DNA from 3 places in the Mesorhizobium sp. AA23 genome. Region 1 is predicted to be linked to each of the others. Evidence: predicted binding sites of a transcription regulator. Region 1 holds the regulator's gene; each other region holds the start of a gene.
What was found. The regulator LexA, encoded in region 1, represses DNA repair genes until DNA is damaged. The targets are predictions, from matches to a motif close to TGTTCNNNNTGTGTTCNG.
Positions count from the first base shown of each region.

Region 2: a site for LexA is predicted at 2,830-2,847, ahead of parE (DNA topoisomerase IV subunit B). Genes of this name have one in related genera too.
Region 3: a site for LexA is predicted at 3,993-4,010, ahead of A9K66_RS05910 (sel1 repeat family protein). Genes of this name have one in related genera too.

Region 1 covers NZ_LYTP01000002.1:111,258-121,628, forward strand. The annotation lists gene lpxA (acyl-ACP--UDP-N-acetylglucosamine O-acyltransferase) at 1-239, shown strand, start outside; gene lpxI (UDP-2,3-diacylglucosamine diphosphatase LpxI) at 226-1,128, shown strand; gene lpxB (lipid-A-disaccharide synthase) at 1,118-2,299, shown strand; gene gltA (citrate synthase) at 2,379-3,707, opposite strand; gene gltX (glutamate--tRNA ligase) at 3,889-5,313, opposite strand; gene A9K66_RS04025 (ComEC/Rec2 family competence protein) at 5,416-7,872, shown strand; gene lexA (transcriptional repressor LexA) at 7,856-8,590, opposite strand; gene glp (gephyrin-like molybdotransferase Glp) at 8,707-9,912, opposite strand; gene moaC (cyclic pyranopterin monophosphate synthase MoaC) at 9,914-10,371, opposite strand, start outside.
Region 2 covers NZ_LYTP01000029.1:20,176-30,546, reverse strand. The annotation lists gene A9K66_RS22735 (hypothetical protein) at 1-238, opposite strand, end outside; gene A9K66_RS22730 (type II and III secretion system protein family protein) at 243-1,604, opposite strand; gene cpaB (Flp pilus assembly protein CpaB) at 1,720-2,658, opposite strand; gene parE (DNA topoisomerase IV subunit B) at 2,913-4,964, shown strand; gene A9K66_RS22715 (FUSC family protein) at 5,008-7,095, shown strand; gene A9K66_RS22710 (DUF2336 domain-containing protein) at 7,145-8,266, opposite strand; gene A9K66_RS22705 (MaoC family dehydratase) at 8,417-8,869, shown strand; gene A9K66_RS22700 (CoA ester lyase) at 8,869-9,750, shown strand; gene A9K66_RS22695 (flavin reductase family protein) at 9,817-10,371, opposite strand, start outside.
Region 3 covers NZ_LYTP01000004.1:86,352-96,722, reverse strand. The annotation lists gene A9K66_RS05920 (acetyl/propionyl/methylcrotonyl-CoA carboxylase subunit alpha) at 1-1,934, shown strand, start outside; gene A9K66_RS05915 (ABC transporter substrate-binding protein) at 2,097-3,218, opposite strand; gene A9K66_RS05910 (sel1 repeat family protein) at 3,593-3,859, opposite strand; gene A9K66_RS05905 (DUF2147 domain-containing protein) at 4,295-4,636, shown strand; gene A9K66_RS30675 (hypothetical protein) at 4,844-4,996, shown strand; gene A9K66_RS05900 (hypothetical protein) at 5,029-5,223, shown strand; gene A9K66_RS05895 (AMP nucleosidase) at 5,351-6,811, shown strand; gene A9K66_RS05890 (endonuclease/exonuclease/phosphatase family protein) at 6,978-7,961, shown strand; gene A9K66_RS05885 (DUF922 domain-containing protein) at 8,006-8,599, opposite strand; gene A9K66_RS05880 (electron transfer flavoprotein-ubiquinone oxidoreductase) at 8,768-10,371, opposite strand, start outside.

The DNA of each region.
Region 1 (10,371 bases):
GCCTGAAGCGCTCCGGCCTGCCGCGCGCCGAAATCTACATGCTGCGAAGGGCTTACAGGGCGATTTTCGACCACTCCCGCACGGTCGGGGAGAATGTCGAGATCGCCAAGGCGGAGTTCGCCTCGTCACCGACGGCCATGAAGATGATCGACTTCATCACCAGTCGCGGCAAGCGGCATTATGCCGTCCCGCCGCTTAAGGGCGGTGGCGGCGATGACGATGGCGATGACGAGGGCTGAGCCCGCCGGGTCAGGGCTTGCACTCGCGCCGGGCTCCAGGGTCGGCATCATCGCCGGTGGCGGCAGCCTGCCGGTCGAAGTGGCGGAAGGTCTGGTCAGACAGGGACATTCGCCTTTCATCATCCTGGCCGAGGGCGAGGTGGATCGCGAAGCGGACTTTGCCGCCTACGAGCAGGCGACGCTTGCGCTCGAAGACATCGGCTTCCTGCTTCCCTTGCTGAAGCGCGAAGGCATTAGCCACCTGGTTCTTGCCGGCGAGATCAAGCGCAGGCCGCGGCTTGCGAAGATACGTCCAACGCTCAGTCTGCTGACGATAATCCCCTCCGTGGCAATGGCGCTGGCCCGCGGCGACGACGGGCTTCTGAAGGTTCTGACGCGCGGGCTGGAAAGGCGCGGTATCACGGTGGTCGGAGCGCATGAGATCGTTCCAGATCTCGCTGCCGGCGAGGGCATGCTGACCAAGGCGGGACCAAAGCAATCGGACTGGCGCGATATCGAGGCGGGCAGCGCGGCGGCCAAGGCAATCGGCGAGCTCGACATCGGCCAGGCGGCGATTGCAATTGGGGGGCGGGTTATCGCGTTGGAAGGCATCGAAGGCACTAAGGGCCTGCTCGAGAGGACGCGCGAATTGCGCGGGCACGGCAGGCTCGCCGGCAAGACGCGCGGCGTACTCGTCAAATGCGCCAAGCCAGGGCAGGAGCTGCGCGCCGACTTGCCCTCGATAGGCCCGCAGACGGTCGAGGCCGCACATGCGGCCGGCCTTGCCGGCATCGCCGTCGAAGCCGGCCGCTCGCTCATTCTCGAAGGCCCGGTGACTCTCGCGCGGGCCGATGCGCTTGGCTTGTTCATCGTCGGATTTACCGCGACGGAGCCGACCGATGGCCAGTGAGAGGCCGCTCAAGATCGCCATCGTCGCGGGCGAGGAATCGGGCGACTTGCTTGGCGCCGACATCGTGCGTGCGCTCGAGAAGACCACCGGCCGTAAGATCCGGCTCGTCGGCATCGGCGGCCGGCATCTGCAGGAACTGGGGCTGACACCGCTCTTCGACGGCAGCGAGATCGCGCTGATGGGCTTCAGCGCCGTCTTGCGCGACCTGCCGCGGCTGATGCGCCGGATCAGCCAAACAGCCGGCACCATCGCGGCGGAGCGGCCGGATTGCCTGATCACCATCGACAGCCCTGATTTTTCGCTGCGGGTCGCCAAAAGGGTCCGCGCCGCCGCGCCCGCCATCCCGATCGTCCATTATGTCTGCCCGAGCGTGTGGGCATGGCGGCCGGGCAGGGCGGCGGCGATGAAGCCCTATGTCGATCACATCCTCTGCATTCTGCCCTTCGAAGTGAAGGCGCTCACCCGACTTGGTGGGCCGCCCGGCACCTATGTCGGCCACCGGCTGACCCAGGATCCCGGCGTGCTTGGCGCCGCCAAGGCGCAGGGCTTGCCGCGGGACCTGTCGGAGGATCGCGTGAAGACGCTGCTCGTGCTGCCCGGCTCGCGCCGCGGCGAGGTGCGCCGGCTGATCGAGCCGTTCGGCAAGGCGATATCGGTCTTGCATCAGCGCGGTCACCGCTTGCGGCTGATGCTGCCGACGGTGCCGCATGTCGCCGACCTGGTGAAGGCGTCCGTCACGCGTTGGGACGAGAAGCCAGAGATCATCACCGATCCGGAGCGCAAATGGTTGGCTTTCGGCAAGGCCGACGCGGCTCTGATCGCCTCCGGAACAGTTTCGCTCGAGCTTGCGCTTTGCGGTGTTCCAATGGTCTCCAGCTACAAGCTCGATCCGATCGCGAGGCAGCTGCTGCGGCATCTGGTGACGACCTGGTCGGCGCTGCTGCCCAATTTGATCGCCGATCGCGCGCTGGTGCCGGAGTTCTACGATCAGTATGTCAGGCCGGAGAACCTGGCGCGTCAGCTGGAAGCCCTGTTTGCCGATACCGGCATGCGCGCCTGGCAGCAGGCAGGCTTCGCCGAAATCGCCAGGCGCATGGCGACCGACAGGCCGTCGGGCGAGATTGCTGCAGAGGTGGTGCTGGGATGTATCAAGAAAGCGAATAGGGAGTAGCGAATAGCGAGCAGGCTAGGCGCGAGCGCCGACGGGTTTCTTTCCCTATTCGCTACTCGCTATTTCGCTATTCGCTCAATCACCGCTTCGCAATCGGCACGTAGTCGCGCTCCGTAGCGCCGGTGTAGAGCTGGCGCGGGCGGCCGATCTTCTGGTGCGGGTCTTCAATCATTTCCTTCCACTGCGCGATCCAGCCGACGGTGCGGGCGACCGCGAACAGCACGGTGAACATGGTGGTGGGGAAGCCCAGCGCCTTCAGCGTGATGCCCGAATAGAAGTCGACGTTCGGATAGAGCTTCTTCTCGATGAAATACTCGTCGGTCAGCGCGATCTTCTCCAGCTCCATCGCGATGTCGAGCAGCGGATCATCCTTGATGCCGAGCTCGCCCAGCACCTCATGCGCTGTCTTCTGCATGATCTTGGCGCGCGGATCGTAGTTCTTGTAGACGCGATGCCCGAAGCCCATCAGGCGGAACGGGTCGTTCTTGTCCTTGGCGCGGGCGATGAATTCCGGGATGTGATCGACATGGCCGATCTCGCCCAGCATGTTGAGGGCCGCCTCGTTGGCGCCGCCATGCGCGGGGCCCCAGAGGCAGGCAATGCCGGCCGCGATGCAGGCGAACGGATTGGCGCCCGAAGAGCCGGCGAGGCGAACCGTCGAAGTCGACGCGTTCTGCTCGTGATCGGCGTGCAGGATGAAAATGCGCTCCATGGCGCGCGCCAGCACCGGATTGATCTTGTACTCCTCGCACGGCACGGCAAAGCACATGTGCAGGAAGTTGGCGGCGAAATTCAGCTCGTTCTTCGGGTAAATGAAGGGTTGGCCGATGTGGTATTTGTAGGCCATCGCCGCGATCGTCGGCATCTTGGCGATCAGCCGCATGGAGGCGACCATGCGCTGATATGGGTCCGAGATGTCGGTCGAGTCGTGATAGAAGGCCGACAGCGCGCCGACCACGCCGCACATGACGGCCATCGGATGCGCGTCGCGGCGGAAGCCGGTGAAGAAGCGCGACATCTGCTCATGCACCATGGTGTGGCGCGTCACGCGATAGTCGAAGTCGTCCTTCTGCGCCTTGGTCGGCAATTCGCCGTAGAGCAGGAGATAACAGACCTCGAGGAAGTCGCCGTGCTCGGCGAGCTGGTCGATCGGGTAGCCGCGATGCAGCAGGATGCCGGCGTCGCCGTCGATGAAGGTGATCGCCGACTCGCAGCTTGCCGTCGAGGTAAAACCGGGATCGTAGGTGAAGGCCCCGGTGGTGCTGTACAGCGCGCCGATGTCGATCACGTCGGGCCCGGTCGAGCCGCTTCGCACCTTGAATTCATGCGTCTTGCCGGCGAACTCGAGCCTTGCGGTCGACTCACGCGCCTTGCCGCCCGATTCCAGTTTTGTCGCAGCTTCGCTCATTGCAAACTCCTTTATGTTTTCTCATGCCGGCAAGGCAGTTCCTGCAAACGACACGTCGAAATCACCGGAATGCGCGAACTTGCCACCGCATTTTAGGAGGTGCGTGCCAGATTGGGCCAAGGCCTAATGTTGCACTGCGAAACACACCTTTCAATGCCAATCTTCTTGGGCCAGTTCGCTCCTAATCGATTTGATCCGCAACCCGCGCCAGGCTCTCCTCACGGCCGAGCACGGCGAGTACATCGAACACGCCGGGCGAGGTGCTGCGGCCGGTGAGCGCGGCTCTCAGCGGTTGGGCCACGGCGCCGAGCTTATGGCCGCCGGCCTGCGCAAAGTCGCGAATAGCGGCTTCCGCGGTTGCGGCGCTCCATTCGCTGGAGATCGCGGCGAGCGCGGCATGGGTACCGCGCAAAATGGCGCGGGCGTCGCTGCCAAGCAACCCCGCAGCCCTTTCGTCGAGCTGCAAGGGCCGCTCGGCGAACAGGAAGCCGGCTCCATCGACGAGTTCGACCAACGTCTTTGCCCGCTCCTTGAGGCCCGGCATGGCAGCAAGCAGCTGTGCCTGGCGCCTGTCGTCGAGCTTGGCCGCAAGCGCCGGGCCACCCTCGAGATAGGGCAGGGTGGCTACGAGAATATCAAATAGCGCCTTGTCGTCCATCTTGCGCATATGGACGCCGTTCAGCGCCTCGAGCTTGGCGAAGTCGAACCGGGCGGCGCCCTTGTTGACGTCGGCGATGTCGAACCAGGAGATCATATCCTTGATCGACATCACCTCGTCGTCGCCGTGGCTCCAGCCGAGCCTGGCCAGATAGTTGAGCAGGGCCTCCGGCAGATAGCCCATGGCGCGATAAGCCTCGACGCCGAGCGCGCCGTGGCGCTTCGACAGCTTGGCGCCGTCGGCACCATGGATCAGCGGGATGTGCGACATCGACGGCACGGTCCAGCCCATGGCGTTGTAGATTACGGTCTGGCGCGCGGCGTTGGTCAGGTGATCGTCGCCGCGGATGATGTGGGTGACGCCCATATCGTGATCGTCGACGACGACGGCATGCATGTAGGTCGGGTTGCCGTCCGAGCGCAGGATGATGAAGTCATCGAGGTCCTTGTTCGGGAATCGCACCTCGCCCTGTACGCGGTCGTGCACGACGGTCTCTCCTTCGGTCGGCGCCTTGATGCGGATGGCGCCCTTGACGCCGGGAGGCGCCTCGGAGGGGTCGCGGTCGCGCCACTGGCCATTGTAGCGCGGCGGCAGCCCCTTGGCCCGCGCCGCCTCGCGCATCGCCTCCAGCTCGGCAGGCGTCTCATAGCTGTAATAGGCCTTGCCCAGTCGTACGAGCTCCTCTGCCACCTCACGGTGGCGCGGCGCTCGCTCGAACTGCGACACGGCCTCGCCGTCCCATGAGAGGCCGAGCCAGGTCAGCCCGTCCAGGATAGCGGCTGTCGCCGCTTCGGTGGAGCGCTCGCGGTCAGTGTCCTCGATGCGCAGCAGCATCGTGCCGCCCGTGTGCCTGGCGTAGAGCCAGTTGAACAGCGCCGTGCGCGCCCCGCCGATGTGCAGATAGCCGGTGGGCGAGGGGGCAAAGCGGGTGACGACCTTGTCGGACATGGAACTCTCGGAAGAAGCTCTGAAGCGGGCATGATTGCGCGGACTTTCGCGCGGTGGGCGTTCATGTAGCATAGGAGGTCTGGGGCGCAAGGGGCAGACCCGATGGCTGGACGTGGCCGGGGTGCGGAGGATGGCGAGAAGACGACGGCTGGCGTGAGCGAGCGCCTGCTGTTTGCCGACACCGTGCCTGCTGAGGCAGTACCGGTTTGGGTTCCCGTGCCGCGTCCGGCCACCGAGATTTCGGACGGCGACGCCGTCGTGAAGCCGCCTCCGCCGGCAGCGATCGACTTGATCCGCAGGCGGTTCCGCCGTGCCTCGTTTTCCGCGATTCGCCGGGGTGTGGCCGAGGCAGCCTCCACCGAGCTCGACCGCGGCATCGGCTTCCTCCTGGTGCCGGTGTTCCTGGCCGCCGGCGTGATACTCTATTATTCCTTGAGCGCCGAGCCGGATCTTTACAGACCGCTGGCGGCGGTGGCGCTGATGGCTCTATGCGCGGCGGTTTCGCGTCCCTGGCTGAAGACACACCTGGTCTTTATGGCGGCGCTGTTTTGCGCGCTGGGCTTCGTCGCCGCGAAGGTCGAGACCTGGCGCGCCGCTACACCGATGCTCGGCTCCGAAATCCAGACGCGGCTGACAGGCCGCGTCGTCATCGCCGAGGAAATGGCCAATGGCCGCGTCAGGCTGACCATCGATCTCCTCTCGACCGCGCATCCAAAGCTGCGCTACGCACCGGATCGCGTCAGGCTCTCGGCACGCAGGATCCCGGCCGGCATGAAGGCCGGATCGCTGGTGACGGGTTACGCGCGGCTCCTGCCGCCGACCGGGCCGGTCCGTCCCGAAAGCTATGATTTTTCCTTCGACAGCTATTTTTCCGGCATCGGCGGCAGCGGATTTTTCCTCGGCGACCCGAAACTCATTCCGCCAACCGACCCGATCGCTCAGACGAGCATCGCCTCAGCCATCGAGAACGCGCGCGAAAATATTGCGGACCACATCAGAAGCACCGTCGGCGGACCCGAAGGCGAGATTGCCGCCGCACTGATCGTCGGCGTGCGCGCCGGCATTCCCGAGGACATCAACGAGGCGATGCGGCGGACCGGCATCTATCACATCATCTCGATTTCGGGCCTGCACATGGCGCTGGTCGCCGGCATGGTCATGCTTCTGCTGCGCGGCGCCTTTGCGCTGTTCCCGGATTTTTCGTCACGCCGGCCGGTGAAGAAATATGCCGCGGCAATCGCGGTTATGTCGATCGCCGCCTACCTCGTCATCTCCGGCGTGGTGGTCGCCGCCGAGCGAAGCTTCATCATGCTGGCCGTGATGCTGATCGCCGTGCTTTTCGACCGCGCCGCGCTGACGATGCGCAATTTGGCGATCTCGGCCATCGCCGTCATCCTGGTGTCGCCGCATGAAGTGGTTGGCCCGAGCTTTCAGATGTCGTTCGCGGCAACCGCCGCCCTTGTCGGCGCCTATGCCGGCTGGTCCGACTACCGCGCCGGCAAGGTGAGAGCGCCGCCGGCAAAGCGTTCGTTCCTGCGGTTCATGTCGCACAAACTGGCAGTCGGAGCAGGTGGCGCCGCGATGACGTCGATCATTGCCGGAAGTGCCACGGCGCTGTTTGCCATCTGGCATTTCCAGCGCGTCTCGCCGCTTAGCCTGCTGGCCAATCTCGCGATCATGCCGATCGTCACGATCGTGATGTTTCTCGCCGTCGCCAGCGCGGTCATGATGCCGTTCGGCTTCGACGGGCCCTTCCTCTATTTGATGGGCAAGGGCCTGGCGGCGATGATCGCGATCTCGGCGTGGATTTCGGAGTGGTCGCCGGTCGATGCCGTGGGCCTGATCTCGATCCATTCGGTGCTGCTGGCGACGATCGCGCTCGTCATCGCCACGATGGCGACTACGTGGCTCAGGCTGGCCGCGATTCCTTTCGCTGCCGCGGCCGTCATGATGATCCCGCAGGTGCGCACGCCCGACCTGCTGATCTCGGAGGACGCGCATCTGGTGGCGATGCCGATCGGCGGCGGCGAACTCGCCATCAATCGTGCCCGCTCGAACGAGTTCACCACCGATAACTGGAAACGCGCGCTCAAGGCCGAAACGATCGTGCCGCCGGAGACATTCGCCAAGGGCACGCTGGACATAGCCGATCCCGTCGACCTGCCGCCTGGATCGCCCTTTTACTGCACGGGCGATCTCTGCATTGGCCGGCATCCATCAGGCGCGATCGTCGCGCTCGCCGAAAAACGCGAAGCTGCCCGGCCTGCCTGCGACTTCGCAGACCTCATCGTCATCAACGACGCCACGGCCTACAATCCCTGCCGCGATCCGCGTGTCCTCGTTGTCACCAAGCGGCAGCTCGCGCGCGACGGCAGTGCCGCCGTCTTCTTCGATCCGCAATCGGCGACGGCGCGAGCAACCATTCAATACGCCGTCGAAAAACCGTACCGCCCTTGGCACGAACAGCGGCGCTACTCGCGTGAGGCGAGGGGGTTGGCGCCTTACAAGAAGCCCGAGAAGCCGAAAGCCAAGCCGCAGCCCCTCAGTAGCGGCGGATGAGCCCGACGAGCTTGCCCTGAACCTTGACGCGATCGGGACCGAAGATGCGCGTCTCATAGGCCGGATTGGCAGCCTCGAGCGCGATGGAGGCGCCCTTGCGGCGGAAGCGCTTCAGCGTCGCCTCCTCGTCATCGACCAGCGCCACGACGATCTCCCCGGGGCTCGCAGTGCTGGCGTTGCGGATGATGACCGTGTCGCCGTCGAAGATGCCGGCCTCGATCATCGAGTCGCCTTTGACCTCGAGCGCGTAGTGCTCGCCGCCCGCGATCATGTCCGGCGGCACTGTGATCGAATGCGTCTGGTGCTGGATGGCGTCGATCGGCACGCCGGCGGCAATGCGACCCATCACCGGGATGGAGACGGCTGAACCGGCGTCGTCGTCATTGCTGGGCGTCGGCGTGCGGGCGGGCGCCGCGGGTTTGATCTGGCGGCCGAGATTGCCTTGGCCGCCCTGGATGACGCTCGGCGAGAATTTCTTCGCCGCATTTAGGCCGGGCGCGATCGAGTCAGGTAGGCGCAGCACTTCAAGGGCACGCGCCCGGTTCGGCAGCCGGCGAATGAAACCGCGCTCCTCCAGCGCCGTGATCAGGCGGTGGATGCCCGATTTCGAGGCAAGGTCGAGCGCTTCCTTCATCTCATCGAAAGACGGCGGAATGCCGCTTTCCTTGAGCCGTTCATGGATGAACATCAGCAGTTCATGTTGTTTGCGCGTCAGCATGGCGGCCCCCATGGGTTCTGAAACCAGAATCAGAAAAACAAACCCAGAACAAACACTATCTGTTCCAGTTGTGTTCCGCAACCGTTTAAAGTTTAGTGAATGTGTTGACGTTTTGTTCAGCGTAACATCAGAACGCTGCATTCCTCGCCGGCTTCAGCCGCCGGTGCGAAGGGTTGGCGCACGATCAGGCCATTGGCATCGGCGAGCATCCTCAACATCGAGGAATCCTGGATGCCGAACGGTGTTGCGATCAACGCCCCCGCATCTTCGCGGACCACGGCGCGCACATAGTCCTGCCTGAGATCGTTGGCGTGCATTGCGACGCCTAACCGGGCCGTGCGGATTTCCTGACGGCAGGACCGGCCGCCCAGCCGCGCCAGAAGCGGCTTCAGGAACAGCTGCGAGCAGACCAGGCTTGCGACCGGATTGCCGGGCAGGCCGATGCAGCGAATGTCGCCGAGCCGGCCAAACATCAGCGGCTTGCCGGGACGCATGGCGATCTTCCAGAAGTCGAGCTGCATGCCTTCGCCGGTCAGCACGTCATGGATCAAGTCGTGGTCGCCGACGGAGGCGCCGCCAAGCGTGACGATGACGTCGGCGCCGGCCTTGACCGCCTTCTTGACCAGGGCCGCGATCGCGTCCTTGCGGTCGGCGGCGATGCCGAGGTCGAGCGCGCGCGCGCCGACCGACTGGGCCGTAGCTGTGACGCCACAGGCATTCGACGAGATGATCTGGTCGGGGCCGAGCGCGCTGCCCGGCGGCAGCAATTCATCGCCGGTGGCGATGATGGCGAGCAGCGGCTGCCGCACCACGTTGAGACTCGGATGGTTGGCCGATGCCGCCAGCGAAAGCGCCGCCGGATCGAGCTGGCGGCCTTTTTCAAGGAGCAGGTCGCCCTCGCAGAAGTCGAGGCCGCGGCGACGGACGTTTCGTCCCTCCACGGTCGGCTCGGTCACTTCGATGCCGCCGCCGCCGAGATCGCGGACATTCTCCTGGATAACGATGGTATCGGCGCCTTCGGGGAGCGGCGCGCCGGTGAAGATGCGCACGGCCTCGCCCTTGCCGACAGAGCCGGTGAAGCCACGCCCGGCGGGCGCCATGCCGATCACGGAGAGCCGGGCCGGCGCCGAGGCTACGTCGGCGGCCCGTACGGCATAGCCGTCCATCGCCGACGCATTGAAGGGCGGCTGGGTGCGCAGAGCCACCACCGGGTCGGCCAGCACCCGGCCGGCTGCTTCGGCCAGCGGCACGCTTTCGCCTGGCAGCGCGGTCGCGCCGTCCAACAGGCGTTGGAGCGCCTCGGCGACCGGAAGCAAAGCCATGCTAAGAACCTGCCTTGTAGTCGCCCGACTTGCCGCCGGTCTTCTCGACCAGCCTGATGCCGGAAATCGCCATGGCGCGGTCCGCTGCCTTGGCCATGTCGTAGATGGTGAGGCAGGCGACCGACGCCGCGGTCAGCGCCTCCATTTCCACCCCGGTCTTGCCGGTAACCCTGGCAAGCGCGCTGACCCTCAGGCCAGGGAGCGCGTGGTCGGGCTCGATCTCGACGGCAACCTTGGTGAGAAGGAGGGGATGGCAAAGCGGGATGAGCTCATGCGTCTTCTTGGCCGCCATGATGCCGGCGATGCGCGCCGTGCCCAGCACGTCGCCTTTCTTGGCGTCACCGGCCAGGATCATCTCCAGCGTTTCCGGCTGCATGGTGACATACCCTTCGGCGATGGCCGTGCGCGTCGTCTCGGCCTTGCCGCCGACATCGACCATGTTGGCTTCGCCCTTGGCGC
Region 2 (10,371 bases), on a different contig from region 1:
GCGCCGCGCCGGCCTTCGCGCCCGCGGCATTGGCCGTGGAGCTCGTGCTCGGAGCCGGCACCAGGAGCCTGGTGTTCTGGACGCCGTACTGCCAGGGGTCGACCATCTGCATGGCTGTGTTGGACGCCTGGGCGTTGCCGGCGGCCGGAGACACGCCTTCGGTGCGCACATAGTCGTCGCTGGTGCAGCCGGAGAGCGCGCCGGCGAGCAGCAGAGCGATGCAAGGAGCCAGACGCATGGCTTCAGTCCTTCGGCAGATCGAGGAAATGGCCTGACGTGGTCGCCGTCACCGGACGGGCCCCGCTGCCGTCGGCCAGTGCCAAGGGGCGCTTGGGAGCGGAAGCGTCGACTTCCTCGGTGTTGTTCAGGAAGTAGTCGGCATTGCTTGGCGGCCGCGTTCCGTCGGTGGGCTCGACCATCTTCTTCGACGGGTCAACCGGTTTGACCAGGTAGGGCGTGACGATGATCACCAGATCGGTCTCGCGCCGCTGATAGGATTTCGAGGAGAACAGCGGACCGAGAACCGGCAGCTTGCCGAGCCCCGGCAGGCGCGAGGTGGTGATGTCGTTCTGCGACTGCAGAAGGCCCGCGATCATGAAGCTCTGGCCGTTTTTCAAGTCGACCGACGTCTTGGCGCGACGCACGATGAAGGCAGGAATGGAAATGCCGCTGCTGACTTCGATCGACGCGGAGGGATCGATCGACGAAACTTCGGGCGCGATATCGAGGCTGACCAGTCCACCCTTGAGCACGGTCGGCGTGAAATCAAGACCGACGCCGTATTTCTTATAGCTGACGCTGATCTTGCCGTTGTCCTCGGACACCGGGATCGGGAACTCGCCGCCGGCAAGGAAGCTCGCGGTCTGGCCCGAGCGGGCGATCAGGTTGGGCTCGGCCAGCCGCCGGGCGAGACCGCGCTCTTCCAGCGCCTTGATGGCGATGTCGATCGAAACCCCGTTGGAAAGCAACCGGCCGATGATCTCGCCGGTCCCGGCGGTCGGTACCGTGCCCGGGTCGATGATGACGTCGCGACCGCCGACGCCGAAGGCAAAGTTGGCCCCGTATTTGGCGCCGAGATCCTGTCCCGCCTGCCGGTTGATCTCGACGAAACGGACATTGAGCTGAACCTGCTGCGAGGACGAGATGTTGACCGAGTTGATCACTTCCTCATTGCCGGAGAAGCGCGACGCGATCTTGCTCGCCTTGTCGGCCGCGACCGCGTCTTCCGCCTCGCCCGAAAGCACCACGCGGCCGTTGGCCGAACCGACCTTGATCTTGGCATCCGGCACGCTGGCGCGGATGGTGTTGGCCAGTTGGTCGGTGTCCAGCGTCACCTCGATGTCGATGGTGCCGACGAGCTGCTTGTTCTGATCGAACAGCGCGATGCCGGTGGTGCCGAGATTGTTGCCCAGCACATAGAAGGACTTGTCGGTCAGCGGATTGACGTTGGCGATCTCCGGATCGCCGATGACGATCTGATAGAAGGCCGCGTTCGTCATGATCGTCTTGGGCTTGCCCTTGGCGACTTTGATCGAGGCGTTCTTGGTCGCCGAGACGTATACGACGTCGTTGTTTGCCTGGGCCGGCGCTCCAAAGGCCAGCATTCCGGCGGCTGCCAGAAAGGCGCCCGCCACCATAGCACGCAGAAGGCGCCGCCCTCTCGTCGTCCGTTCTTTGTTCAACACAGGCATTGTCCCGTTCCCGGCCGGTCCCCACCGGCTATTGTTCTTGTTCCTTGGAAGGAACGACGTCTCCGTCGGCGGGCTTGGATGGAACCTTGTATTCCTCCACCTTCGTGCCACGGGACACGATCACCGTCTTGAATTTTGGCTCCTCCGGCTCCTTCGCCACCGCCTTGACCAGCGAGGCGGCGCTTGCCTCGGCGCTCGCGGCAACCGAACCGCCGAAGGAAGAGATGGTGGTAAGCCCGTTGCCGCTGGCGCTGGCATCGGCGGCGGACCGCAAAGACAGCGACAAGGAGCCGACGGTGCGGGCGAGCGCTACCTTCTGCGCCCCTTCGTTGGTGACCTCGAGGGTCACGGAATTGGCGACCTGCGGCTCGGTCTTGCGCTCGTCCGCGCCCTGCCCGACCGAAAGCACCTTGGCGTCGGACACGACGATTTCGGACGTGACCGTCGAGCCGGCTGCCCCTTGCGCGTTCTTGGACACTTCCTGGATTTCGCCGGCATCGCGCGTCAGCACGACGTCGACCCGGTCGCCCGGCGTGATGAAGCCGCCGACGCCGGCGATCTCGTCGGTGCGGATGGTGACTGCCCGCATGCCCCGCGACAGCATGTTGGAAAGTGTGGCGCGGCCATTCGGTCCCGACAGCTTGGCGAGCAGCACCGGCTCGTTGACCTCGATCGGCGACAGCACGACGCGGCTGCCTTCGGCCAGCAGCTTGTCGACGGTCGGGAAGGCGCCTTGCGGCAGAGAATCCTGCGGCCACGGAATTTCGGTGAGTTGCGACCGGTCGAGCTGCATGCCGTAGCGCAGCGGCGCATTCGCCACGACGATGGTCTTGAACTCGACTTTGGGCTCGTGCGGCACCACGATCGATGCCGTCTTCTGCTCGGACTGGGCCCTCGCCTGGCTTTTGACCCAGAAGTCCGCGGCAAAGATCGAGATCGCGCCGAAAACGGCTGCGATGCCGATCATGGTTATGGCCCTGCCCTTCACAACGAAACCCCTGACGCCCCGTGGTCTTTTGCCGTTGAGGCTCACGCTAGGCGTTAATGTTAAAGAATCAGGAATCCGAAGGGGTGGAGCCCGCCCTATTTCCGGCGGCTTGGTTATCGAATGGTTTTGGAATAAGAGACAGTTTGATCCCTGAACGGAACAGGAACTCGTTCGCCCGCCAAAAGCGTGGCAGTATCGAGGAGTGATTCGCAGTACCGGACTTAATGGCTAGCATGGACGACACCAGCGATCTTTTCGGCAACCCGGAAAAGCAGCCCCAGCAAGTACGCGCGCCCTCGCGGCCGGCCGATCCGCTGGTGCAGGCCGCGAAGCGCTCGGCCGCCGCCCGCGACGGCAGCGAGAGCTACAGCGCCGCCGACATCGAGGTTCTGGAGGGGCTGGAGCCGGTGCGGCGGCGCCCAGGCATGTATATCGGCGGCACCGACGACAAGGCGATGCATCATCTCTTCGCCGAGGTGATCGACAATTCGATGGACGAGGCGGTGGCCGGCCACGCGACCTTCATCGACGTCGAGCTTTCGGCGGACGGATTTCTTACCGTCACCGACAATGGCCGCGGCATTCCGATCGACCCGCATCCGAAGTTCAAGAAGCCGGCGCTCGAAGTCATCATGACGACGCTGCATTCGGGCGGCAAGTTCGACTCCAAGGTCTATGAGACCTCCGGCGGTCTGCACGGCGTCGGCGTATCCGTCGTCAACGCGCTGTCCGATCACCTCGAGGTCGAGGTCGCGCGCGGGCGCCAGCTCTATCGCCAGCGCTTCTCGCGCGGCGTTCCGGTGAGCGGGCTGGAGCACCTCGGCGAGGTGCACAACCGCCGCGGCACCAGGACCCGCTTCCATCCCGACGAGCAGATCTTCGGCAAGGGCGCCTTCGAGCCGGCCCGGCTCTACCGCATGACTCGCTCGAAGGCCTATCTGTTCGGCGGCGTCGAGATCCGCTGGACCTGCGATCCCTCGCTGATCAAGGAAAAGGATCAAACTCCGGCCAAAGCCGAGTTCCATTTCCCGGGCGGCCTCAAAGACTACCTCAAGGCCACCCTCGGCGACGAATTCCAGGTCACGCGCGAAGTCTTCGCGGGCAAAAGCGACAAGCAGGGCGGCCACGGCTCGCTGGAGTGGGCGGTGACCTGGTTCGGCGGCGACGGCTTCCTCAACTCCTACTGCAATACGATTCCCACTCCCGAGGGCGGCACGCATGAGGCGGGCTTCCGCAACGTGCTGACGCGCGGGCTTCGCGCTTATGCCGACCTCATCGGCAACAAGCGCGCCTCGATCATCACGACCGAGGACGTCATGATCTCGGCCGCCGGCATGCTGTCGGTATTCATCCGAGAGCCGGAATTCGTCGGCCAGACCAAGGACAGGCTGGCCACCATCGAGGCGATGCGCATCGTCGAAACCGCCATCCGCGACCCGTTCGACCACTGGCTGGCCGACAACCCGCAGGAAGCCTCGAAGCTTCTCGAATGGGTGATCGCGCGCGCCGACGAGCGTGTGCGCCGGCGCCAGGAAAAGGAAGTCTCGCGCAAGAGCGCGGTACGCAAGCTGCGCCTGCCGGGCAAGCTCGCCGACTGCACGCAGAACGCCGCGGCCGGCGCCGAGATCTTCATCGTCGAGGGCGACTCGGCCGGAGGCTCGGCCAAGCAGGCGCGCGACCGCGCCAGCCAGGCGGTGCTGCCGCTGCGCGGCAAGATCCTCAACGTCGCCAGCGCCGGCAACGACAAGCTTGCCGCCAACCAGCAGATTTCCGACCTGATCCAGGCGCTCGGCTGCGGCACCCGCTCGAAATATCGCGACGAGGACCTGCGCTACGACCGCGTGATCATCATGACCGACGCCGACGTTGACGGCGCGCATATCGCTTCGCTTTTGATCACCTTCTTCTACCAGGAGATGCCGAACCTGATCCGCGGTGGCCACCTCTATATGGCCGTGCCGCCGCTCTATTCGATCCGTCAGGGCGGTAAGGTGGCCTATGCGCGTGACGACGCGCACAAGGACGAATTGCTGCGCACCGAATTCACCGGGCGCGGCAAGGTCGAGATCGGCCGCTTCAAGGGCCTTGGCGAGATGATGGCCTCGCAGCTCAAGGAAACCACGATGGACCCGAGGAAGCGCACGCTTCTCAGGGTCGACGTGATCGATGCCGAGCAGGCGACCAAGGACGCCGTCGACGCGCTGATGGGCACCAAGCCCGAGGCCCGCTTCCGCTTCATCCAGGAACGTGCCGAATTCGCCGAGGCCGACGTGCTGGATATCTGAACGCGGACTGGTCCATAACAGGCTCCGGCACGGAGACTTGCATGTGACCTGGACGCGGCTGAAGGATCTAGTCGGGACACCGTTAAGTGAGTTGACCCAGCCGACGCGTTCGGACTGGATCTTCGCGCTGCGAACGGTTTCTGCCGGGCTGATCGCGCTGCTTGCCGCTTACGCCTTAAAGCTCGATCATCCGCAGTGGGCGATGATGACCGTGTTCATCGTCGCGCAGCCGGTCGCCGGCATGGTGCTGGCGAAAGGCTTCTACCGCCTGCTCGGTACGCTGGCCGGCGGCCTGGCGGCGATCGGCATCACATCGCTGTTCGGCACCAATCCCTGGCTCTTGGTGACGGTGCTGGCACTATGGATCGGCGTCAGCACCCTCGTTTCCTCGCTGCTGCGCAATCCGGAAGCCTATGGCGCCGCCCTTGCCGGCTATACAGCGATGATCATCAGCCTGCCGGCATTCGGGCAGGCGCATCTCGTCGTCGATCTCGCTGTCGCGCGCTGCGCGGAAATTGTGCTCGGCATCGTCTGCGCCGGCGTCACCAGCCGGCTGATCCTGCCGAAGCTCGCGGCGGACGCCATCATCTCCAGGCTGAAACGCAGCATTCTCGATCTCGCCGACTACGCCTCAGGCGCCTTTTCCGACGGCGATCCGGCCGGTCTTGCCGCTCTCCAGCGCAAGCTGATCACCGATGCCCAGACACTTGCCGAAATGCGCACCTATGCGCGCCTCGAAGCGCCGAGCTTCGCGACCCGCGCCCATCCGGTCCGGCGCACGATCGGACAGCTCCTGTGGGCGCTCTCGGCGGCCCGCGCGCTGCATACCCATGCCGCGCCGGAGAATGCGACGCTCATCCCTGTTCGCAGCGAGATGAAGGCAATCGTCGGGGAACTCGCTACGACGCGCGACGCGTTGGACGACACCGGCCCATGGGTGGCCCGGCTCGAGGCAATCGCGATCAGGGCAAGAGAAACGGCGCCGGTGGCCACCGATCCCGGTGAAGACAAGGTCGGCACCATCACCCGCCTCACCCTTGCCGCCGATTTCGCGGAGGCGCTGAAGCAGGTGATGCGCGGCTTGGATGCGCTTCGCTCGCCGGTTTCCCGAACGTCTCGTGAGCGGCAGCAACCGGCCCTGGTCGTGCACCGCGACTATCATGCGGCCTGGCGCAATGCGGTGCGCGCCGCGCTCGCCACGCTTCTGGTGGCCGCCTTCTGGCTGACCACCAAATGGTCGGAGGCGGCGGGCACCGTCATTCTCGTCGCCGTCGTCTCCAGCCTGTTCGCGGCGCGTCCCGATCCGGTTCAGTCGGCCTGGGGCTTCTTCACCGGAACGCTCCTCGCTTTGCCTTTCGCTTTCCTCGGCCAGATCGCAATGCCGGCGCTGCCCGGCTTCGGCTGGTTCACCCTCTTTGTCGTGCCGATCCTGGTGCCGGCAGCGCTCGGCATGGCCAATCCGCGGCATGTCGGCGTGGCCACCGCCTTCGCCATCAATTTCTTGGCTTTCCTCAGCCCGCACCAGATGATGACCTATGATCCCGGCCCGTTCTTCGCCGGATCGGCATCGATCCTGGTCGGCATCCTGATCGCCATCGGCGTCTTCATCGTCGTTCTGCCGGCCAATCCCTGGGCCACTGTTGAGCGCATCTCGAAGGCGATGCGCGAGGACCTGGCGCGCCTTTGCCTGCATGAGCGCGTCCCCAGGCGTTCGGCCTTCGAAAGCCTGGCCTATGACCGGATCAACCAGTTGATGCCGCAACTGCAGCAGACCGGGAGGAAAGGCGACCCTATTCTTGGCGGCAGCATTGCCGCCGTGACCGTCGGCCTCGAAGTGCTCCGGCTGCGCCAGGCGCAACTGAACTCCACCGTGCCACGCGAGACGGTCGAGTCGATCGGCAACTTCCTGCGCGGCCTGGCGCGGGAATTGCTGTTCAGGAGGCATGGCGAGCCGCAGACCTCGACCATCGCCGTGGCGCGGGAATATGCGGCGAGCATCGCCGGTCGCAGCGACCGGCCGGAAATGCTTCAGGTCGCGGCCTCACTGCGCATCATCGCTGCCGCGATGCAGGATTATCCGGATTTTTTTCGCGAAGGGGCACCCTTAGACGGGCCGGGCCGGGATACGTGAGCATCGAGCAGGAAGCCGCCAGGCCGGCCACACCTGGCACCGACGTGCGCTAGGCGGCGGCAATTGCCAGCGCATGCCCGCGCGCGTTCTCGCGCAGCGCGTCGAGATGGATCGACTTCACCAGTCCGGCGAGATCGCCCTCGGCCGATTGCCCGCCGAGTTCCTTCAGCATCAGCCAGCTCACCTCCTGCACGCCGGCGACACGCTTGCCGTTGGCGACCTCGCGCCAGATCTTCAGCGCGCGCAGGATGATGCCGTGCGTGGCGGCGGCGAGGCCTGCGCTGCGGAACAGCGCCTGCAGCGCAACGTCGTGCCCGCCGGCCAGCAACGCCCTCACCCGCTGCTCGGATTGTTGGGCAAGCGCCACCAGGGCCGAGCCGAAGAAGTCGACCTTGCCATGCGCGACGGTGCGGATGATGAAGCTCGCGGTGAGATCGCCGCGCAGTCTGAGATGCTCGATCAGCGCGGCGTGCTCCTCGGCGCGGGTGCCCTCGATCAGCGTCACCGAAGCCTTCACGCAGGCGTCGCGCATCACGCGGTCTGCCCGTGCCGCTCCCATCAGTGCCAGTACCAGCGGCGATCCCTTCAGCGTCTCGCCGAGCTTGACCAGAAGCATGTGCCGGCAGTCCGCGGGAAGCCGCGCGTCGGCGATCAGCGCCTCGCGCACCAGCGGCAGGTGGCCGTGCCGTTCGGCCATCCGGCGGAAACTCAGCGATGCAATATCGGCGCCGCTGTTGGCGATCAGCGTGGCGCAGGCTTCCGGCTCGCCGATCTCGGCGATGGCTGCCGCCAGCGACATCGAGACGACGGGACGGTTGGCTATCAGCTTTTGGGTGGCCTTCTGGCCGCAGGCGACGCGGTCGATGAGATCGGCATCGGTAAGCAAAGGCGAACGCGCCAGCACCAGCGCCGCCACTTCCGGCTGGTCGGAAGCGAGTGCTGCGATCACCTGCGGCGGGGCGTGATGGCTCATCGACAGCGCTTCGGCGAGCGCCTGCCGGACCTTGGCGGAAACGTCGTCGAGCAGCAGCGTGAGCGCCGCCTCGGCGGCGCAGCGATCCTCGAACGGCAGGTCGGAATTGATGTAGGCGCGGGCCAGCGCGCTCGCGGCGGCGGCGCGCTCGGAAACCCTTGCCTTATCGATCCACTTTAGAAAATGCGAAACAACCATGCCGATCAGCTACGCCCTTGCCGAAACGTTTCGGCCCCGTTGGGAACGGTAAGCTGGAAATGGTTTACGAACGGTTCACCATGTTTCTTAACCGGCTTGATGGCTTTGCAACCAACGCTTATCAAACAGGAATAGCGGAGGAGATCGACCATGGCCGGGCTTTATCTGGAGGAGTTCGTCGTCGGCCGCGTCTTCCGGCACACGCTGCGCAAGACCGTCACCGAAAGCGACAACATGCTGTTCTCGGTGATGACGCTGAACCCGCAGCCGCTCCACATCGACTTCGACTTCGCCGCGAAGAGCGAATGGGGCAAGCCCTTGGTCAATTCGCTGTTCACGCTCGGCCTGATGATCGGCATCTCGGTGAACGATATCACCGTCGGCACCACTGTCGCCAATCTCGGCATGAAGGAGACCGTCTTCCCGCACCCGGTTTTCCACGGCGACACCATTCGCGTCGAGACGACGGTCGTTTCGGTGCGCGAGTCCAGGTCGAAGCCCGATCGCGGCATCGTCGAATTCGAGCACCGCGCCTATAATCAGAACGATGTTCTTGTCGCCAAATGCACGAGGCAGGCGATGATGATGAAGAAGGCGTCCTGATGCGCTCGCTGCTCTTCGTGCCGGGCGATTCCGAGCGCAAGCTGGAAAAGGGCTTTGGCGCCGGCGCCGACGTGGTCATCGTCGACCTTGAGGATTCGGTCCCCGCCGGCAACAAGGCGGCCGCCCGCAAAGTCGCGGCGAACCTCATCGCCGGCCACCGACGGCAGACCAGCTCCGCCATCTACGTACGCGTCAACGATCTGTCGACCGGCCTGACCGACGATGATCTTGCGGCGCTCGTCCCGGTGAAACCCGACGGCATCATGCTGCCGAAGTCGAACAGCGGACAGGATGTCCAGCAGCTCGCGGCCAAGCTTCGGGTGCACGAGGCCGAAAGCGGCTTGCCGGATGGCGGCATAAAGATCCTGCCGATCATCACCGAAACCGCATCCGGCCTGCTGGCTGCCGCGAGCTACGCCGGAGCGAGCAGCCGGCTTGCCGGACTTACCTGGGGCGCAGAAGATCTGTCAGCCGCAATCGGCGCGCGTTCGGCGCGCGACGAGAGCGGCCGCTACACCGACGTCTTCCGCCTGGCGCGCGCGACGACCATCCTGGCGGCCGGAGCGGCGGAAATCGCCGCGATCGATACCGTCTTTCCGGATTTCCGCGACATGGCCGGTTTCGAAGCCGAATGCAGAGAGGCCGAGCGCGACGGCTTTACCGGCAAGATGGCGATCCATCCAGCGCAGGTGCCGGTCATCAACACCGCCTTCACGCCCTCGCCGGAAGCGGTCGAACGATCGCGGGCGATCGTCGACGCCTTCGCGGCGGCGGGAAATCCGGGCGTCGTCGGCATCGACGGCAAGATGTATGATCGGCCGCACCTGCGGCTTGCGGAGCGGCTGCTGGCACGCGCGAGAGCGGCGGGACTTTCAGCCTGAACCGCCAATTGCCAGACCATCATGGGGATCAGTTTGTAGCGGACGTGAGCCGTGTAGCCCTTTCGGTTAATCCTTGCTCCAGCGCGGCCGCCGCATCGAGAAAATCTCGTTCACGCTGGCATAGTCCATATAGCCGAGCCGGGCGACATTGCCGGCCCTGACGATGTCGAACAGGCCGTCCCTGAGATAAGCATCGTCGATGTGGACCCCGACGACCTCGCCGGCGACGACGATGGCGCTGGTCTCGGCGCCATCCAGTGCCCGCGGCCGAAATATCTCGGTCACCTTGCATTCGAGGGCGGCGGGCGCTTCCGCCACGCGCGGCGGCGCGACGAGGCGCGACGGCGCCATGGCGAGATCGGCATAGGCGAACTCGCTGACGCCGCGCGGCGCATCGACGGCGGTGCGGTTCATCTTCTCGGCAAGCTCGCGGCTGACGAGATTGGCGACGAATTCGCCGGTTTCTTCAGCGAAGGTGGCGCTGTCCTTCGCGCCTTCGGATGAGAACCAGACGATGAAAGGCCGCGTCGAAAAGGCATTGAAGAAGGAATAGGGCGCCAGGTTGATCTCACCGGCCTTGTTCAATGTCGAGATCCATCCGATCGGGCGGGGTGCAACGAT
Region 3 (10,371 bases), on a different contig from region 1:
GCGGCGAGATCGCTTGCCGCGTCATCCGCACCGCGCGCAAGCTCGGCGTGCGAACAGTCGCCGTCTATTCGGATGCCGACGTGCGAGCGCTGAATGTCGAGATGGCCGACGAGGCGGTGCATATCGGCCCCTCGCCGGTCGGTGACAGCTATCTGCGCGGCGACAGGATCATTGCCGCGGCGCTTGCCACAGGCGCCGAGGCAATCCACCCCGGCTACGGCTTCCTGTCGGAGAACCCCGACTTCGTCGACCAGGTGACGGCGGCGGGCCTCATCTTCATCGGCCCGTCCGCCGCCTCGATCCGCGCCATGGGGCTGAAGGATGCCGCCAAGCGGTTGATGGAAAAGGCCGGCGTTCCGGTGGTGCCCGGCTATCACGGCGAAGCGCAGGAGATTGTGCTGCTTGCCACAAAAGCGCGCGAGATCGGCTACCCGGTGCTGATCAAGGCGCGCGCCGGCGGCGGCGGCAAGGGCATGCGGCGCGTCGACCATCCGGACGACTTCTCCGAGGCGCTGTCCGGAGCGCGGCGCGAGGCCAAGGCTGCCTTCGGCGACGACCGCGTTCTGGTCGAAAAATATGTCGACAAGCCGCGACACATCGAAGTCCAGGTGTTCGGCGACAATTTCGGCAATGTCGTGCATCTTTTCGAGCGCGACTGCTCGGCGCAGCGCCGCCACCAGAAGGTGATCGAGGAGGCGCCCGCCCCCGGCATGACGCCGGCGCTGCGCAAGGCGATGACGGAAGCGGCGGTGAAGGCCGCCAAGGCAATCAGCTATTCGGGCGCCGGCACGATCGAATTCATCGTCGATGCTTCCGAGGCCCTCAAAGCCGACCGCTTCTGGTTCATGGAGATGAACACACGGCTGCAGGTCGAGCATCCCGTCACCGAGATGGTCACCGGCGTCGATCTGGTCGAATGGCAGCTTCGTGTCGCCGCCGGCGAAAAACTGCCGAAGGCGCAGAACGAGATCGCCCTTGCCGGACATGCTTTCGAGGCGCGCATCTACGCCGAGGACGCGGCCAAGGGATTCCTGCCGGCGACGGGCACGCTTTATCATCTCAAATTCCCCGACACGCCGCCGGAGGATGCCGCCATGCGCATCGAGACCGGCGTGCGGGCCGGCGATGCGATCTCGCCCTTCTACGATCCGATGATCGCCAAGCTGGTGGTGCACGCTAGGGACAGAACCACCGCGCTTGGCGCGCTGCGCAAGGCGCTGGCCCGAACCGAAGTTGCCGGCTCGACGGTCAACACCGCCTTCCTTGCAGCACTCGCCGCCGACGCCGATTTCGCGGCGGGCGATATCGACACCGGCCTGATCGGCCGGCATCAGGATGCTCTCGTCGCTGTTCCCCCGCCAAGCGATGAAGCGATCGCCGCGGCGGCGCTGGCAGCGACCGACGCAAGCACGGCGGGTCCGGCCGCCGATCCGTGGTCCTCGCTCGCCGGCTATGCGCATTTCCATACGCTGGCGCGCCGCACCCGGTTGCGTTACGGCGAGGAGAACATCCTGGCCCGGGTATCGGCGCGGCCTGACGGCCGCTTCCAGGTGGCGCTGGAGGCGCCGCATGACGCGATCAACGCGCACGACCTCAGGAGCATGCCGCGCAGCGCGCGCTGGCCGGGCCATGTCACGGTGTTCGTAGGAGCGGTCGGATATACATTCACGGTGCCGGATCCGCTGGCCAAGGCGGATGAGGCCGCGGCCGCGTCGGACAGCCTGCGCGCGCCGATGCCGGGATTGGTCAAGCTGGTGCGCGCGGCAGCGGGCGATACCGTTATCAAGGGCCAGCCGCTCCTAATCCTCGAAGCGATGAAGATGGAGCACACGATCGCCGCACCCCATGATGGGGTGATTGCCGAGATCGCGGCCGAAGGCGCGCAAGTGAGCGACGGCACGGTGCTGGTGCGGTTCGAGGACGCACGGGGCTGAGCTGCCGGTCGCCTTGGATCGGCAACGGGACAAACTGGCTGGGGCGGCAGAACTCCAGGGGGGCGCCGTAGAGCGCCGAACTGGCCTCCAAATCAGTGCCAAGGCACATACGAAAACGGCCGGGACAAATCCCGGCCATTTCCAATCGATCTGCAGAACGAATTACGGCTTGATCGGCGCGTATTTGCCGTCGTGCCACTGGTTGATGTCGTAGCTGGCGTTCTTCAGGTCGCCCTTCTCGTCGAAGATCACGTCGCCGACCACGGTGCTGATCGGCTTGCCGTCCTTCAGCGCCTCGGCGACCTTGGCCGGGTCGTCGGTGCCGGCGCGCTTGACGCCTTCGGCCACCGCCTGGATCACTGCATAGGAGAACAGCGTGAAACCTTCCGGTGTGAAGCCGCCTTGCTTGATCTTGGCCACGGCCTCCTTCGCTTCCGGCTTCGACTGCGGATCCGAGGGGAAGACGAACATTGTGCCTTCACCGGCCGGGCCGGCGATCTGCCAGAATTCCGGCGAGGCGATCGAGTCCGGCATGATCAGCTGGAACTTGACGTTCTGCTCCGCTGCCTGGCGCAGGATCAAGCCGGCCTCCGGATGGTAGCCGCCGAAATAGACGACGTCGGCCTTGAGCTCTTTCAGCTTGGTGACCAAAGCCGAATAGTCCTTCTCGCCGGCATTGATGCCTTCATAGTCGACCTCCTTGAGGCCGCCGGCATTCATGGTCGCCTTGACAGCATCGGCAACGCCCTGACCGTAGGCGCTCTTGTCGTGCAGGACGACGACGTTCTTGCCGGCATATTTCTTGGCGATCCATGGACCGATGAAAGCGCCCTGCGCATCGTCACGCGTGTAGAGGCGCATGATCGTCGGCCAGCCGGCCTTGGCCGCGGCGTCGGTCAGTTCCGGATTCGACGAGGCCGGGCTCATCATCAGGGTGCCGGCTTCGGCGTAGACGGCGGAAGCGGGAATGCTCGAGCCCGAGCAGGCATGGCCGTCGACGAACTTGACGCCGTTGGCAACGATACGGTTGGCGACCGACACGGCCTGCTTCGGATCGCATTGGTCGTCCTGGATGTCGATCTTGATCTTGTTGCCGTTGACACCTCCGGCGGCATTGATGGCATCCGCCGCGGCCTGCGCGCCCTGCTTGAACTGGTCGCCGATGTTGGCGAGCTGCCCGGTCATCGGGCCGACCACCGAAATCGTGATGTCGTCGGCGAAGGCAACCGATGCGCTCATCGTCAGGCCCAATGCGGCCGCGCTCAAAATACCCAATCTTTTCATGACAATAGAACTCCTCCACTTGCGCGCGGCCGTTCCGGCCACGCTTCTTCCAGAGAGCCGGGACAATTTCACCCTTCGCCGGAACTGTCGAGAGCACAATGTATCGGGATTTGGTTCATTCCGACGGGGAGTTCTTGGGCCAAGCCGCCGTTCCCATACAGCCGGAGACTGCGCAAATGCAAAAGCCGCGCCGGCCTTGTCCCGGCCGGTCGCGGCTTTTGCAGTCGAGCTTCCCGGCGCCCCGCGCACCTGAACCCGCTCGCTTCCCTGTGTTGTCGCACGGCTTGAGTTCGTTGACCTGCCGCGTTCTTGGTCTGGTTAACCGGCCTTTTGCGGCCTTGTCCCTTAAGAGCTCCGGCCCTTACCCCGCAAAATCAGTGCATCGTCATCCATTCGCGCGCTTCGCGCAGCGCCTTGGCGATCTCGGCCTTCGACATCGATGCCGACAATTCCGAGCGCAGCTCGGCGGCGCGGAGCGATCCCTTGATCGCGGCGATGTTGAACCATTTGTGGGCGGCAATGACGTCGGTCTCGCAATCGCGGCCGGTCGCATACATCATGCCCAGTTCGAAAAGAATGTCGGCCTGGGCAGTTGCCCCCATGGCGCCGAAGCCGGCTTCAAGCATTTCAAAGCGTGCCATTTCAATCCCCTGTCTGCTCCCGAGAGCTGCCTCCTTCTGTCCCTGGAATTCCCCTGGGCGGGCCGCTCTTTCGATGCTTTCGAGGATGACGGCTCGCCTTGAATCCGTCGTTAAATGGCTTGCTTAATTTGAAGAAAACAAAGCTAAAACAAGAGGTAAACGCGAAGAACCGTTAAGCATAGGAATCCAGCAATTCAGCCGATCTGCGCCAAATTCGTCGAAAATTTGAGGCGCGGGAATCAAGACTTCGCTAACCACGGAAACCGAAGCCTTTTTCGCCATCCGTTCATTTCCAGCGACCGACGCGGCCGAAATCCTTACAAGCTTCCGTCGCGGCACGGCTTTCGTTTTGGCGATGGCTGGATTAGCTTTACGTTTGCGTAAGGGACAGAGAGGCGGGACGAGGCCCGCCGGAACCCTAAAGGGAGGACAAGCATGTTTCGAAAAGTCAGCCTGGCCCTGGCGGCCACCTTGATGATGGCAGGCGCCGCGTCGGCCGACCCGATCGAGGGCGCTTGGAAGACGCAGGCCGGATCGACGGCGGCGATCGCCGGCGGCGGGGCGTTTTCCATCACGCTCAAGTCCGGCAAATATGCCGGCAAGACGATCGGCTCCTTCAAGGCGGCCGGCGACAACAAGTACACCGGCACCATAACGGACCCCGAAACCGACAAGACCTATTCCGGCAAGGCGACGCTTTCCGGCACCTCGCTAAAGATGAGCGGCTGCGTTCTGGGCGGACTGATCTGCAAGACCCAGACCTGGCACAAGCTCTGACAGTCGAACGGATGACGATACAAAAACGGGGCCCGGCGCCCCGTTTTCTTTTTGAGCGCCGTTTCTGAGCGCAACGCTGGACAAGGCACTTCGCAGGCCTTCGGCCGGTCATGACCCCATCAGCCAATTTGAACGGCAGATGAATATCGGTCTCAGAACCGGTTCAGAGGCGTTCGGGCATTCTCCTCGCCATTGAAGGAGAGACCAATGCTTGTCCGCCGCTTCACCATCGTCTGCCTGCTGATGAGCCTGTTCGGCATGTTCTTCGCCATCCTCGTGGCCGAAGCCGGCCGTCCGGCGCGCTCACCGCGAATGGCCGATACCTGCCGGCTGGACTGCATGAACCATTTCGGCCGCTGAAACGACCAATACTCGAAACCGGAACGACCACCATGAACCGCATCGCTGCCTCCACCCTCAAAGCTCTTCGGCTCCTGCCGCGGGCGATGCTCATCCTGATGGTGCTTGCCGCTCCTGTGCTGGCGGTGCCGATGATGCGCGCCGACGCCGGTTCGGTCATCGAGGCGCCAACGCCGAAGAAGGCAGGCATCGGCTTCGTGCTGCTGGTCAGCCTGCAGCGTGGCTGACACGGCCAGAGAAAAATACTCCGCAAGGCGGGCTTCGCGCCCGCCTCCCCCTCCCAAGCGCTCTTCCAAATCCCTATATTGGGCCATGGAAAAGCGAATCTACCCCCAAGCCATCGAATCGGTCGTCATGCCGGAGCCTTTCGGCAGGCAGAGTTTTGACGACGCCAAGAAGGCGGTCGCGGCGCTGGAGGCGCTCTACGACCGCAACACCAAATTCCTGCGCGATTCCTTCGCCAAGCTCGCCGCCGGCGGCGACGAGAGCAGGCGCTACCGGGCCTTCTATCCGCAGATCGGCGTCACCACCACCTCGTTCACGCAGATCGACTCGCGCCAGGCCTACGGCCATATGCCGACGCCCGGGCATTTTGCCACCACCATCACCCAGCCAAAGCTGTTCGAGAACTATCTCGTCGAGCAGCTTCGGCTCATCATGCGCAATCACGGCGTCCAGGTCACGGTGTCGGAATCGACGACGCCGATCCCGCTGCATTTCGCCTTCCTGGAGGGCACCTATGTCGATGGCACGGCTGCCGAGCGGATCAGGCGGCCGATCCGCGACCTGTTCGACGTGCCGGATCTCGACGGCACGGACGACCAGATCGCCAACGGCACTTTCGAGGTGGCGTTCGGCGAGCCGAGGCCGCTGGCGCCGTTCACGGCCCAGCGCATCGACTATTCGCTGCACCGCATGACGCACTACACGGCGACCAGCCCGCAGCATTTCCAGAATTTCGTGCTGTTCACCAATTACCAGTTTTACATCGACGAGTTCGTGGCGCGGGCCCGCGAGCTGATGGAGAGCGGCGGCGGCGGTTACAGCGAATTCGTCGAGCCGGGCAACCTCGTGACTAAGGCCGGGGCCGGCGCGGCGAGCGAAGGCACCCCGCCACAGCGCCTGCCGCAAATGCCGGCCTACCACCTGAAGAAGTCGGGCCATGGCGGCATCACCATGGTCAATATCGGCGTCGGCCCGTCCAATGCCAAGACCATCACCGACCATATCGCGGTGCTTCGGCCACATGCCTGGGTGATGCTCGGCCACTGCGCCGGCCTGCGCAATACGCAGGCACTGGGCGACTATGTGCTGGCCCATGCTTATGTGCGCGAGGATCATGTGCTCGACGACGACCTGCCGGTCTGGGTGCCGATCCCGCCGCTGGCCGAGATCCAGGTGGCGCTGCAGGAAGCGGTCGCCGAGGTAACGGGACTTTCCGGCTACGATCTCAAGCGCATTATGCGCACCGGCACCGTCGCCACCATCGACAACCGCAACTGGGAACTGCGTGACCAGCGCGGACCGGTGCAGCGCCTTTCGCAGTCGCGCGCCATCGCGCTCGACATGGAATCGGCGACGATCGCCGCCAACGGCTTCCGCTTCCGCGTGCCCTACGGCACGCTGCTGTGCGTCTCCGACAAGCCTTTGCATGGCGAACTGAAACTGCCCGGCATGGCGACGGAATTCTACAAGCGGCAGGTGGCGCAGCACCTCACCATCGGCATCAGGGCGATGGAGAAGCTGGCCGAAATGCCGATGGAGCGGCTGCATTCGCGCAAGTTGAGAAGCTTCTCCGAGACTGCTTTCCAGTAGCCGAGGCAACTCATCGTCTTGCCCGGGCCGCAATTTTGCCGATAAGCAGGCCTGAGCGAGAGTATGTCGCTGCAAAAAGATGCCGGCGACATTCGGCAGAACACGACTGACCATGACAACAGGCGGCGCGCGCTCAAACATGACGGCTGGGGTGGCATTCCTGGCGATGACGGCACTCACGGCCGCGCTGCTGGCCGGATTCCTCGGCGCGCTGCATCCGGCCCTCGATTCGTTCTCGCATTTTCGTATTCACCTGAGCGTGCTCACGGCGCTGCTGGCGGTGGCGCTGCTTGCCAGTTCCTACCGGCTGCAGGCGGCAGCAGCGCTGCTCTTCGCCCTCGCCTGCCTCGCCACGACGGCCAGCGCGCTGCCCAGGTTGTGGCCGCAGCAGGCGGTCGCCAAACCTGCCGACCGTATCGTCTATAGCCTGCTGCAGATCAATCTTCGCTTCGACAATCCGACGCCCAAGAAGGTGCTGTCGCTGATCGGCCGCACCAACCCTGATGTGATCACCCTCGACGAGGTGTCGGGAATGTGGACGAGAGAGCTCGGCTATATCACCGGCGCCTATCCGTACCGCATCCTCTGCCCCTACCCCAACGGCGTGTTCGGCGTCGCGCTGCTCTCGCGACGGCCTTTTGCCGCCGGCACGGCGCCGCATTGCGAGCCGCGCGGCGCGATGGCTACCGCCACGATCGATTTCGGCGGCACCGGCGTCGATGTCGCGGCAATCCATTTGAGCTGGCCGTGGCCGCGCGAGCAGTACTGGCAGATCGGCGAGCTGGCGGGGCCGCTTGCCGCGCTCGGCGAAACCGCCATCATGGCCGGCGACTGCAACGCCGTGCCGTGGAGCGCTGCAGTGCGTCGTGTCGCCTCGCTCGGCGGACTGAGCGTTATGCCGTCGGCCGGGCCGACCTGGATCCATCGGAAGCTACCGGATTTCATCCGGCGCTTCGCCGGCCTGCCGATCGACCAGGTGTTCAGCAAGGGCGCCGTGACCATCCACTCGGCGACGCGGCTGGAAGACGCCGGTTCCGACCACTTGCCGGTGCTGATCGAGTTCTCGTTGCGGTCCGACGGCCGACAGCCCGAGGACGAGCATCAGTCGGCGCTGGCGGCAAACGCACAACTTGGCAACACGGGCGGTTAGCGTCGCATTGCTTCCCGCCGCATCGCCGGTTTCTGCTTGTGCCGCTAAGGCCTGATCAAAGCAGCGACGAGGTGCTCGACATGACCGCCTTCGCGGTGCTCGCGGGCATCGAAGGCATTTTGCCTGGCCTCGTATTCGGCATAGACGGCCTGGATGCGCCGGCGCGCCTCGCTGCGCGCCTTGTAGCAATAAGGGTCGTTAGCGACCCTAAGACCGGTGATCGAGCGATCGGTGACGCGCATCATTTCCCGGGCAATGCGGCCATGGGTTCCCTCGTGGGCGCGCACGCCGGCGAAGAACCGGTTCCAGCGCTTCTTCAATGCAGGCGTGGCTGGCGACGCCAAGCGGGGGAAAGTGTAGAAGAGACTGAGCGTTCCGTTTGCCTGCCGTATCCGGCACGAGCCCTTGTCCTGGATAACGCCAAGCTCCCAGTCGGCCGTATAGGCGGTCTGGGCGATGGCATGCGTCATGAAGCCGTGCTTGGGACCTTTGCTGCCCATCGCCTCGATGAGCGCCGCGCCCGAATTGCCGGCAATGTCATAGGTGCGCGTCTGGACCAGCACCCTGGTGCCGGCCGAAGCCTGCGGCGCGCAGAGCGCGCCGAGAGCGACAAGGCATGTCAGAACCGCCATGCGCATAACCGTCTCCTCCCTATCCTTAGGGAAAGGGAACACAAGCAGGCAGCGGATTCAACAGCCTTGAGGTTGCGCCGTCGCAACCGGTATTGCTCGTAGGTGCCGCCTGTTACCCGGCTCTCGCCAGCCGCAGGATGGCGGCTGGCGAGCCGGCGCGGCCAGACGTGGGGCTCACATGCCTTGGTAGACCGGCCCCTCTCCGCCTTGCGGGGGCACCCAATTGATGTTCCGGTTCGGGTCCTTGATGTCGCAAGTCTTGCAGTGGACGCAGTTCTGCGCGTTGATGACGAAGCGCACGTCCTTGGCGGACGGGTCGGCAGCGGCATTGCCGTCCTTGTCCACCCACTCATAGACGCCGGCCGGGCAGTAGCGGGTCGATGGCCCGGCGAACACGTCGTGCTCGGAACGCTGCTGCAGCGCCATGTCGCCGACGATGAGGTGCACGGGCTCATTTTCCTCATGGTTGGTGTTGGACAAAAACACCGAGGAGAGCCGGTCGAAGGTCAAGACGCCATCCGCCTTCGGATAAGCGATTTTCTGGTGCTTGGAGGCGGGCTCGAGCGTCGCATAGTCGGCCTTGCCGTGCTTCAGCGTGCCGAAGGGCGAGAAGCCGAACAGCGTGTTCAGCCACATGTCGAGACCACCGATGCCGACACCGACGATGGTGCCGAAGCGCGACCACAGCGGCTTGACGTTGCGCACCTTCTTCAGGTCCCTGCCGATGTCGCTGCCGCGCCAGGCGTCTTCATAGGAGGCGAGCTCGTCATTGGCCCGGCCGGCGGCAATGGCGTCCGCGACATGCTCGGCCGCCAGCATGCCCGACAGCACCGCATTGTGCGAGCCCTTGATGCGGGGCACGTTGACGAAGCCGGCCGCGCAGCCCATCAGCACGCCGCCCGGGAATGAAAGCTTCGGCACCGATTGCCAGCCGCCCTCGGTAATGGCGCGCGCGCCATAGCCGATCCGCTTGGCGCCCTCGAAGGTGCCTCTGATCGCCGGATGAGTCTTGAAGCGCTGGAATTCCTCGAAGGGCGAGAGCCAGGGGTTCTTATAGTTCAGATGGACGACGAAGCCGACCGCCACCTGGTTGTCTTCGAGATGGTAGAGGAAGGAGCCGCCGCCGGTTTTCATGTCGAGGGGCCAGCCGAAGGAGTGCTGCACCAGCCCCGGCTTGTGGTTCTCAGGCTTGACCTGCCAGAGTTCCTTGAGACCGATGCCGAATTTGGCGGGCTCGCGGCCGTCGGCAAGCTGGTATTTGTCGATCAGTTGCTTGGCCAAAGAGCCGCGCGCGCCCTCGCCGATCAGCACGTATTTGCCCATCAGCGCCATGCCGGGGGCGTAGGCCGGGCCATGCGTGCCGTCCTTCTCGACGCCCATGTCGCCAGTGATCACGCCGGTCACGGCGTCGGCTTCGTTGTAGACAAGGCTCGCCGCGGCAAAGCCCGGATAAATCTCGACGCCGAGCGCCTCGGCCTTGGTCGCCAGCCAGCGGCAGACATTGCCGAGCGAGACGATGTAATTGCCGTGATTGTTCATCAGCGGCGGCATCAGGAAGTTGGGCAGGCGGAAGGACCCGGCGGGGCCGAGCACCAGAAAATGATCGTCGGTGACAGGCGTCTTGAAAGGGTGCCCTTCCTCCTCGCGCCAGCCCGGCAAAAGGCGGTCGATGCCGATCGGGTCGACGACGGCGCCGGACAGGATATGGGCGCCGACCTCGCCGCCTTTTTCCAGCACGACGACGGAAAGGTCGGGGTTGAGCTGCTTCAGACGGATCG